DNA from 2 places in the Kinneretia aquatilis genome. Region 1 is predicted to be linked to the other one. Evidence: riboswitches for the same ligand, from Rfam matches in the RefSeq annotation. Region 1 holds a riboswitch; the other holds the start of a gene.
What was found. Region 1 has a riboswitch for S-adenosylhomocysteine ahead of ahcY (adenosylhomocysteinase). Riboswitches for the same ligand answer to the same signal wherever they lie in the genome.

Region 1 (4,192 bases):
AGATGCGGCAGCGCGCCCAGCATCGAGATAAAGCTGAGGTCGCCAACGATCAGGGCAAAGCCCTCGGGCGGCGCGTGCTGCGCCAGGGTCGAGCCGGCCAGCTCGCGCACATGCAGATGCTCCAACCCCACCACCTGGGGATGCTGGCGCAGCTGTTCATGCAGCTGGCTGTGGCCCACGTCCACGCCCACGACCTTGGCCGCGCCCGCTTTCAGCAGGCAATCGGTGAAGCCGCCGGTGCTCTGGCCCATGTCCAGCACCGTCAGCCCGCGCACATCCAGGCCGCTTTGCTGCAGTGCGCCCTCCAGCTTGAGCCCGCCGCGTGAAACAAAGCGCAGCTCCGCGTCATCGCTGACGCGCAGCTCACAATGCTCCGGCAACTCTTCACCCGCCTTGCGGATGGCCTGCCAGTCCTTGGGCGCCCGCCACTGCGCCGCGCCGGCCGAAATCAGCCGCTGCGCCGCCGAACGAGTCGGCGCCAGGCCTTTGGAAACTAACAGTTGATCAGCGCGCATAGGTGAAAAGGAAACTCGGTCTTGCCAGGGCGTAGCGAGCGGTGCTCAGGCTAGGCGGACGGAGCGCAGGAACCGGAAGGTACTTGGGGTACCTGAGGATTCCGAGCACCGCCCAACGACGCATGAGCGCCGCGCAGTAGCCCTCCGCCGATCAATAGCGGTAGGTGTTGGGCTTGAAGGGGCCGGTCTTGGGCACCCCGATGTACGCCGCCTGCTCATCGCTCAACTCGCTCAGCTGCGCATTCAGCGTGGTCAGCTGCAGGCGGGCCACCTTCTCGTCCAGGTGCTTGGGCAGCACATAGACCTTGCCGATGTCGTAGGCGTCCTTGTGGGCGAACAGCTCGATCTGGGCGATGGTCTGGTTGGCGAAGCTGGACGACATCACATAGCTCGGGTGGCCCGTGCCGCAGCCCAGGTTCACCAGACGGCCCTTGGCCAGCAGGATGATGCGCTTGCCATCGGGGAAGATGACGTGGTCGACCTGCGGCTTGATCTCGTCCCAGCCACACTTGGACAGCGAGGCGACATCGATCTCGTTGTCGAAGTGACCGATATTGCAGACGATGGCGTTGTTCTTCATCGCGGCCATGTGCTCGTAGCGGATCACGTTCTTGTTGCCGGTGGCGCTGACGAAGATATCGGCCTTGTCGGCCGCGTATTCCATGGTCACCACGCGGTAGCCTTCCATGGCGGCTTGCAGGGCGCAGATCGGGTCGATCTCGGTCACCCAGACTTGCGCCGACAGGGCGCGCAGGGCCTGGGCCGAGCCCTTGCCCACGTCACCGTAGCCTGCCACCACGGCGATCTTGCCGGCCACCATCACGTCGGTGGCGCGCTTGATGGCGTCCACCAGCGATTCGCGGCAGCCGTAGAGGTTGTCGAACTTGCTCTTGGTCACCGAGTCATTGACGTTGATGGCGCGGAACAGCAGGCTGCCCTTGGCGGCCATTTCGTTCAGGCGCAGCACGCCGGTGGTGGTCTCTTCGGTCACGCCGATGATCTCGGCGCTCTTGCGGGTGTACCAAGTCGGGTCTTGAGCGATCTTGGCCTTGATGGCGGCGAACAGGATGCGCTCTTCTTCGCTGCCCGGCTTGTCCAGCACCGACAGGTCCTTCTCGGCCTTCTGACCCAGGTGCATCAGCAGCGTGGCATCGCCGCCGTCGTCCAGGATCATGTTCGGGCCTTCGCCTGGCTCGCCCTTGCCGGCGAACTCAAAAATGCGGTGCGTGTAGTCCCAGTAGTCTTCCAGGGTCTCGCCCTTGTAGGCGAACACCGGCGTGCCACGGGCCACCAGGGCGGCGGCAGCATGGTCCTGGGTCGAGAAGATATTGCACGAGGCCCAGCGCACTTCGGCGCCCAGCGCTTGCAGGGTTTCGACCAGCACGCCGGTCTGGATGGTCATGTGCAGCGAGCCGGTGATGCGGGCGCCCTTGAGCGGCTGGGTGGCGGCGTATTCCTTGCGAATGGCCATCAGCGCCGGCATTTCGCTCTCGGCAATCGTCAGTTCCTTGCGACCCCAGGCGGCCAGGGACAGATCGGCAATGTGGTACTGGTCAGCGGCCAGCGAGGTGGTGGTTTGGGCGGTCATGGATCAGCTCCTTCATGCGAAATATGAAGCCGCTGCATTCATTGCCTGGAGGAGGGGGAGGACGAAAAAAACCGGTTCGGTGCTCCGAACCCTGGTTTGATGCATGCAACCGTTCACCCACGCAAGGACGTCAGCGGGTGAGCGCGGTTGCCAATGAACAGGGCCGAGGGGATGACGAGGCCGCTGTGCAAATTTTTCCGAGCCTGGCCTGGGGGTCTGAAGCCAGACCGGCAGGTTGCAACGCTCCTCGGAACGGACGAATTCTAGTCGCAAGCGCCACTTTCGCGCTTGGAACAGGCCAGGTTTTCCCGCCAATCCCGGCCCGAGCTCAGGACTCAGGGGGCATCCACACCCAGGAAGCGGGCCATGGCGGCCAGTTCTTCGTCCAGCGCGGCGCTGAAGCCGGGCTCGCGGGGCGCCCTGCCGGCCACATAGCCCAGCTGTGCCTGCAAGCGCCCCTCGGCGCTGCTGACATTGCCCCAGCCGATCACCTCGCCGCGCCAGAGCAGGGGCAGGGCGTAGTAGCCCAGCTTGCGCTTGGGCGCGGGCGTGTAGGCCTCGAAACGGTAGGCCCAGCCCCAGAATTGTTCAAAGCGCAGGCGGTCCCAGACCACGGGGTCGAAGGGGGCCAGCAGGCGCACGGCCTCGTCCAGCTTCCAGCGCTTGGAGCCGGGGTTCTCGCCCTCGGGCCAGAACCAGGTCTGGCCCTCGACCTGGGCCTGGGGCCAAGTCTTGCGTACCTGGGCCAGCACCTGGCGCAGTTCGCCGCGCAGATGCGGCGCGCCATAGCCTAGCAGGCTGCACAAATGGCCGAGGCTGCGCGAAGGCAGGGGCGCGTACTTGGCCAGCACCAGATCCAGCAAGGCCTGGGCTTTCTCGTGCGGTGTGCGCGGATCGGGCGTGTGGGCCACGGCGCTGTAGATGCGCTGGCCTTGCTCACGCTGCTGCACGCGCAGCAGGCCTCGGTAATGCATGCCGTCCAGCAAATGGGTGGTGGCATTGCTGCTGCCGCCCCAGGCATTGCGGGTGGAGCCCAGATTGAAATGCTGCTGGATCTCGCGCGGGTGGCAGGGGCCCTGCGCTTGCACAAAGGCCTGGATGGCCTCGGCCTGAGCGCGCGTCTTGGCGTCCCAGGCGCGCTTGGCGCTGCGCGGATGCATGAGCTTGAGGTGCTCGCGCGGCAGGAAGCCGTAGTTGACCAGGCAATCCTCTTCCACCGCCAGCCGGGTGTAGCGGCGCTCCAGATCGCCAGCGCGGTAGTCCTTGACGCGGTGCCTCAGGGTCAGGTCTTGCGCGCGCGCCGGAGCGCGGATCGGGTCGGCCTGGACAAAGCCCAGGCGCTGGATGGCCTGGGGCAGGCTGGTGGGCTTGAACAGGCTGCGCGCCACGGCGTAGCGGCGCAGATCGGGCAGGGTCAGGGTGAGGGCGGCGGCGGGCATGGGCTTTGGTGTCAGTTCTGCGCGAGGCGCTCTAGCGCGCGGTCATGGGCGCGCGCCAGCAGCAGCTGGGCCAGCATGGCGCCCAGCCAGGCCAGGGCCATGTCTTTCTGCGTGTCCCAGGGGTCGCCCTGGGCGCCCAGGAATTCATCGGCGCCCTGACCCAGGGCCACCGCGGCGCCCCATTCGATCAGTTCGTAGATGGCGCTGATGGCCAGGCAGCAGGCCGTCACCACGGTGAACAGCCAGCCGCCGCGCTGCAGCCCGGTCTTGCGCAGCAGCAGCTCGCGTGCTGCGATGGCGGGGATGAAGCCTTGCGCCAGATGGCCGAGGCCGTCGTAGGGATTGCGGCCCAGGGCCAGCATCTCGCGCAGCCAGTCACCCAGGGGCACGCGGGCGTAGCTGTAGTGGCCGCCAGCGATCAGGATCAGGGCGTGGACAAAGATCAGGCCCAGCAGCAAGGGCGTGAGCGGGAAGCGCCGCTGCGTGGCCAGCAGCAGCGGCCAGACCAGCAGCACCGGCGCCACCTCCATCCACCAGGTGGCGGCATCGAAGGCACCCAGGCGGCTCCAGGCCAGCACGGCGAGATTGAGCCCGGCCAGCAGGGCCAGCTGTGTGGCGCTGAGCTGCGCCGGCGGGGTGAATGGGGTCGA
Region 2 (4,192 bases), 1.3 Mb from region 1:
ATCAGGCGCTCCAGCATGCGCTTGCCATCGCTGAAGACGCGCTGCGCCTCGCTGCCGACGATCTCGTCCTTGAGGATGGCCGGGAAGGGGCCGGCCAGATCCCAGGTCTGGAAGAACGGACCCCAGTCGATGGCTTCGGCCAGATCGGCCAGGTCGTAGTTGCGGATCACACGGCGGCCGATGAACTGGGGCACCGGCGGCCGATAACTCGCCCAGTCCACGGCATGCTTGTTGGCGCGCGCCTCGGCCAGGCTGACCATGGGCGTCTGCTTCTTGTTGGCATGCAGATGGCGCACTTGTTCGTAATCGCTGCGCAACTCGGCGATGAATTTGGCGGCGCGCTCGTCCGAGAGCAGATCGCTGCAGACTCCGACACTGCGCGAGGCATCGGGCACATAGACCACCGGGCCTTCGTAATGGGGCGAGATCTTGACGGCGGTGTGCACCCGGCTGCAGGTGGCGCCACCGATCAAGAGCGGCGTGCCGCGCGAGCGGAAATGCTCGTCGCGCTGCATCTCGGCGGCCACATGCTGCATTTCCTCCAGGCTGGGCGTGATCAGGCCGGACAGGCCGATGATGTCGGCGCCCTCTTCCTTGGCGCGGGCAAGGATGTCCTGGCAGGGCACCATCACGCCCATGTTCACCACCTCGAAGTTGTTGCACTGCAGGACCACGGTGACGATGTTCTTGCCGATGTCGTGCACATCGCCCTTGACGGTGGCGATGACGATCTTGCCCTTGGGTTTGGCCTCGCCGCCGGCATCGATCAAGGCCTTCTTCTCGGCCTCGATGTACGGCAGCAAATGGGCCACCGCCTGCTTCATCACGCGGGCCGACTTGACCACCTGGGGCAGGAACATCTTGCCGGCGCCGAAGAGATCGCCAACCACATTCATGCCGGCCATCAGCGGGCCTTCGATCACATGCAGAGGCCGGCCGCCGCTGGCCTGGATGGCTTGCCAGGCTTCTTCGGTATCCGCATCGATGAAATCGGTGATGCCATGCACCAGGGCATGGCTGAGGCGCTGGTTCACATCACCAGCGCGCCAGGCCAGGCGGGCCGTGTCGTCGATGGCCATGCCCTTGGCGCGCTCGGCCACTTCAATCAGGCGCTCGCCGGAATCGGGGCGGCGGTTCAGCACCACGTCCTCCACGCGCTCGCGCAGCTCGGCGTCGAGGTCGTCGTACACACCCACCATGCCGGCGTTGACGATGCCCATGTCCAGGCCCGCCTGAATGGCGTGGTACAGGAAGACCGTGTGGATGGCCTCGCGCACCGGGTCGTTGCCACGGAAACTGAAGGACACATTCGACACCCCGCCCGAGACCTTGGCGCCGGGCAGGTTCTGCTTGATCCAGCGCGTAGCTTCAATGAAGTCGACCGCGTAGTTGTTGTGCTCTTCGATGCCGGTGGCAATGGCGAAGATATTCGGGTCGAAGATGATGTCCTCGGGCGGAAAACCGACCTCGTTCACCAGGATCTTGTAAGCGCGCTCGCAGATCTCGATCTTGCGGGCGAAGGTGTCGGCCTGGCCCTGCTCGTCAAAGGCCATGACCACGGCCGCGGCGCCGTAGCGGCGCACCAACTTGGCCTGGCGGCGGAACTCGGCCTCGCCCTCCTTCATGGAGATTGAGTTGACGATGCCCTTGCCCTGGATGCACTTGAGGCCGGCCTCGATCACGCTCCATTTGGAGCTGTCGATCATGATGGGCACGCGGGCGATCTCGGGCTCGCCGGCGATCAGGTTCAGAAAGCGCACCATGGCCGCCTGGCTGTCCAGCATGGCCTCGTCCATGTTCACATCGATGACCTGGGCGCCGTTCTCCACCTGCTGGCGCGCCACGGCCAGGGCCTGCTCGAACTGGCCATTGAGGATCATGCGCGCAAAGGCCTTGGAGCCGGTCACATTGGTGCGCTCGCCCACGTTGACGAAGAGCGAGCCCTCGCCGATCTGCACGGGTTCCAGGCCCGAGAGCTTCATGGGCGGAACAGCAGGTGCGGCAGCAGCAGTAGCAACAACGGCGGGAGAGGTGGTGGTCATGGCAGCGGCCTTCAGCGCAAAGGCAGAGCTGCGTCACTCACCGCAGCCCCGCACGTGCTCCAACAAGAAAACACAGAGGAATCATTGGTGAGCGTCGTTGCCGGGTGACGGGCCCCGGGAAAGCCGGGGCTGCACCTGTCCGAGCCTGGCGGCACACTCGCTGAAATTCCAGACATCAGGCGGGCAACCGTCGCAACGCTCCTCGGACCCGCGCATTTTACGCACCCCGCCCGCCGCGAACTCAAGCAATGCGGCCAGAAAGCCGACAACTCCTTGTGAACCCCACCCCGCCATCTTGGAACTGATCCAGCTCCCACCCCACAGCCTGCGTGTCGGCCAGGTCCTCAGCTTCGCCCTGCGCGATGCCGAGGGCCATTTGCTGTTCGCCGCCGGCCAGCCCCTGCCCAACACGCCCCAGGTGCAGGCCCTGATCGCCCGCGGCGCCTGGGTTCAGGCCCATGAGACCAAGGAGTACCAGCGCGCCCTGGCGCACAAGATGGACACCTTGATGCACCAGGGCGCGGTGCTGGCCGACATCGTCAAGGTGCAGGCCGACTTCCGCCAGGAGAAGGCCCAGAAGGTCGAGCTGGGCGAACAGGCCGCCTGGGCCGATCTGCAAATGCATGCCCACAGCCTGCTGCGCGAGCCGCGGGTCGAGGATTTCAAGCCGCGCTTCCAGCAGCTGCACAACGAGGCCTTGCGCCGCCTGCTGGCCAAACCCGATGCGGTGCTGATGCTGCTGATCTTCGAGACCAGCCAAAACTTCCAAAGCTACAGCGACCGCCACGCCCTGCTCTGCCTCGCCCTGGCCGAGCTCTGCGCCCGCCAGCTGGGCTGGCCGGACGATTGGCGCCTGGCCCTGACCCAGGCGGCCCTGAGCATGAACCTCAGCATCACCAACCAGCAAGACCGCCTGGCGGCCCAGACCGGCCAACCGAGCCCGGCCCAGCAGCAGGAGCTGGTCTCGCACGGCGACCGCAGCGCGGCCTTGTTGAGCAAGCTCGGGGTCAGGTCCGAGCTGTGGCTGCAAACCGTCTGCCTGCACCACGACGCCGGCCCCGGTGCCCTGGCCGGGCGAGCCCCGGCCGAGCAGCTGGCGCGCCTGCTGCGCCGCATCGACATCTTCGGTGCGCGGCTAAGCCCACGGCGCTCGCGCGCGGCCATGGCCGGCGCGTCGGCCGCACGGGCGGTCTACCTCGATGAACTCAAGCAGCCCGACGAAGCCGGCGCCGCCCTGATCAAGACCACCGGCCTCTACCCGCCGGGCAGCCTGGTGCGCCTGGCCAATGGCGAGGTGGGCATCGTCTTCAAACGCGGCCACAGCGCGACCGAGCCCCTGGTGGCCGCCCTGCTGGGCAAGAGCGGCAGCCCCTTGAGCGAACCGGTGCCGCGCGACACGCGCCTGGCCACGCAGGCGATCAGCGCCAGCCTGGCGCCTCAGGAGCTCAAGCTGCACATCAATATCGAGCGCCTGCTCAAGCTCGCAGGCGCTGGCTGACGCGGGCGGCCTGGGCTCAGGCCGCCTGGTCCGTCAGCTCGGTGAAGAACTTGGAGCCGCAGGGCCGCGGCTGGTAGGCCGACACACCCTTGGCGATCGCCGCAATGTGATCGGGCGTGGTGCCGCAGCAACCACCGGCGATGTTCAAGAAACCGCTGCGCGCGAACTCGCTCATCAGGCGGCCGGTGACATCGGGCGTCTCGTCGAAGCCGGTGTCACTCATCGGGTTGGGCAGACCGGCATTGGGGTAGCAGCTGACCGCCACCGGGCCCGCCGCCTTGGCCAGCTCTTCGATGTAGGGACGCATCAGAGTCGCGCCCAGCGCGCAGTTCAGGCCGATGGCCAGGGGCTTGGCGTGGCGCACCGAATGCCAGAAGGCAGTCACAGTCTGACCCGAGAGGATGCGACCCGAGGCGTCGGTCACCGTGCCCGAGATGATGATGGGCAGGCGCTCGCCCGTGTCTTCCATCAGCTCATCCAGGGCAAAGATGGCGGCCTTGGCATTGAGGGTGTCGAAGATGGTTTCCACCAGGAAGAGATCGACCCCGCCTTCCAGCAAGCCCTTGGCCTGCTCGTAATAGGCCGCGCGCAGGGTGTCGAAATCGATGTTGCGGGCGCCGGGGTCGTTGACATCGGGGCTGATGCTGGCGGT

Region 2: another riboswitch for S-adenosylhomocysteine. It lies ahead of metH (methionine synthase); the one in region 1 lies ahead of ahcY (adenosylhomocysteinase).

What each region holds. Positions count from the first base shown of each region.
Region 1 covers NZ_POSP01000003.1:2,249,883-2,254,074, reverse strand. Annotated here, with positions in the region: gene C1O66_RS12900 (TlyA family RNA methyltransferase) at 1-515, opposite strand, end outside; gene ahcY (adenosylhomocysteinase) at 667-2,103, opposite strand; S-adenosyl-L-homocysteine riboswitch at 2,236-2,358, opposite strand; gene C1O66_RS12890 (DNA glycosylase AlkZ-like family protein) at 2,439-3,542, opposite strand; gene C1O66_RS12885 (DUF2238 domain-containing protein) at 3,554-4,192, opposite strand, start outside.
Region 2 covers NZ_POSP01000003.1:3,588,036-3,592,227, reverse strand. Annotated here, with positions in the region: gene metH (methionine synthase) at 1-2,042, opposite strand, end outside; S-adenosyl-L-homocysteine riboswitch at 2,125-2,252, opposite strand; gene C1O66_RS18605 (HD-GYP domain-containing protein) at 2,338-3,540, shown strand; gene C1O66_RS18600 (homocysteine S-methyltransferase family protein) at 3,557-4,192, opposite strand, start outside.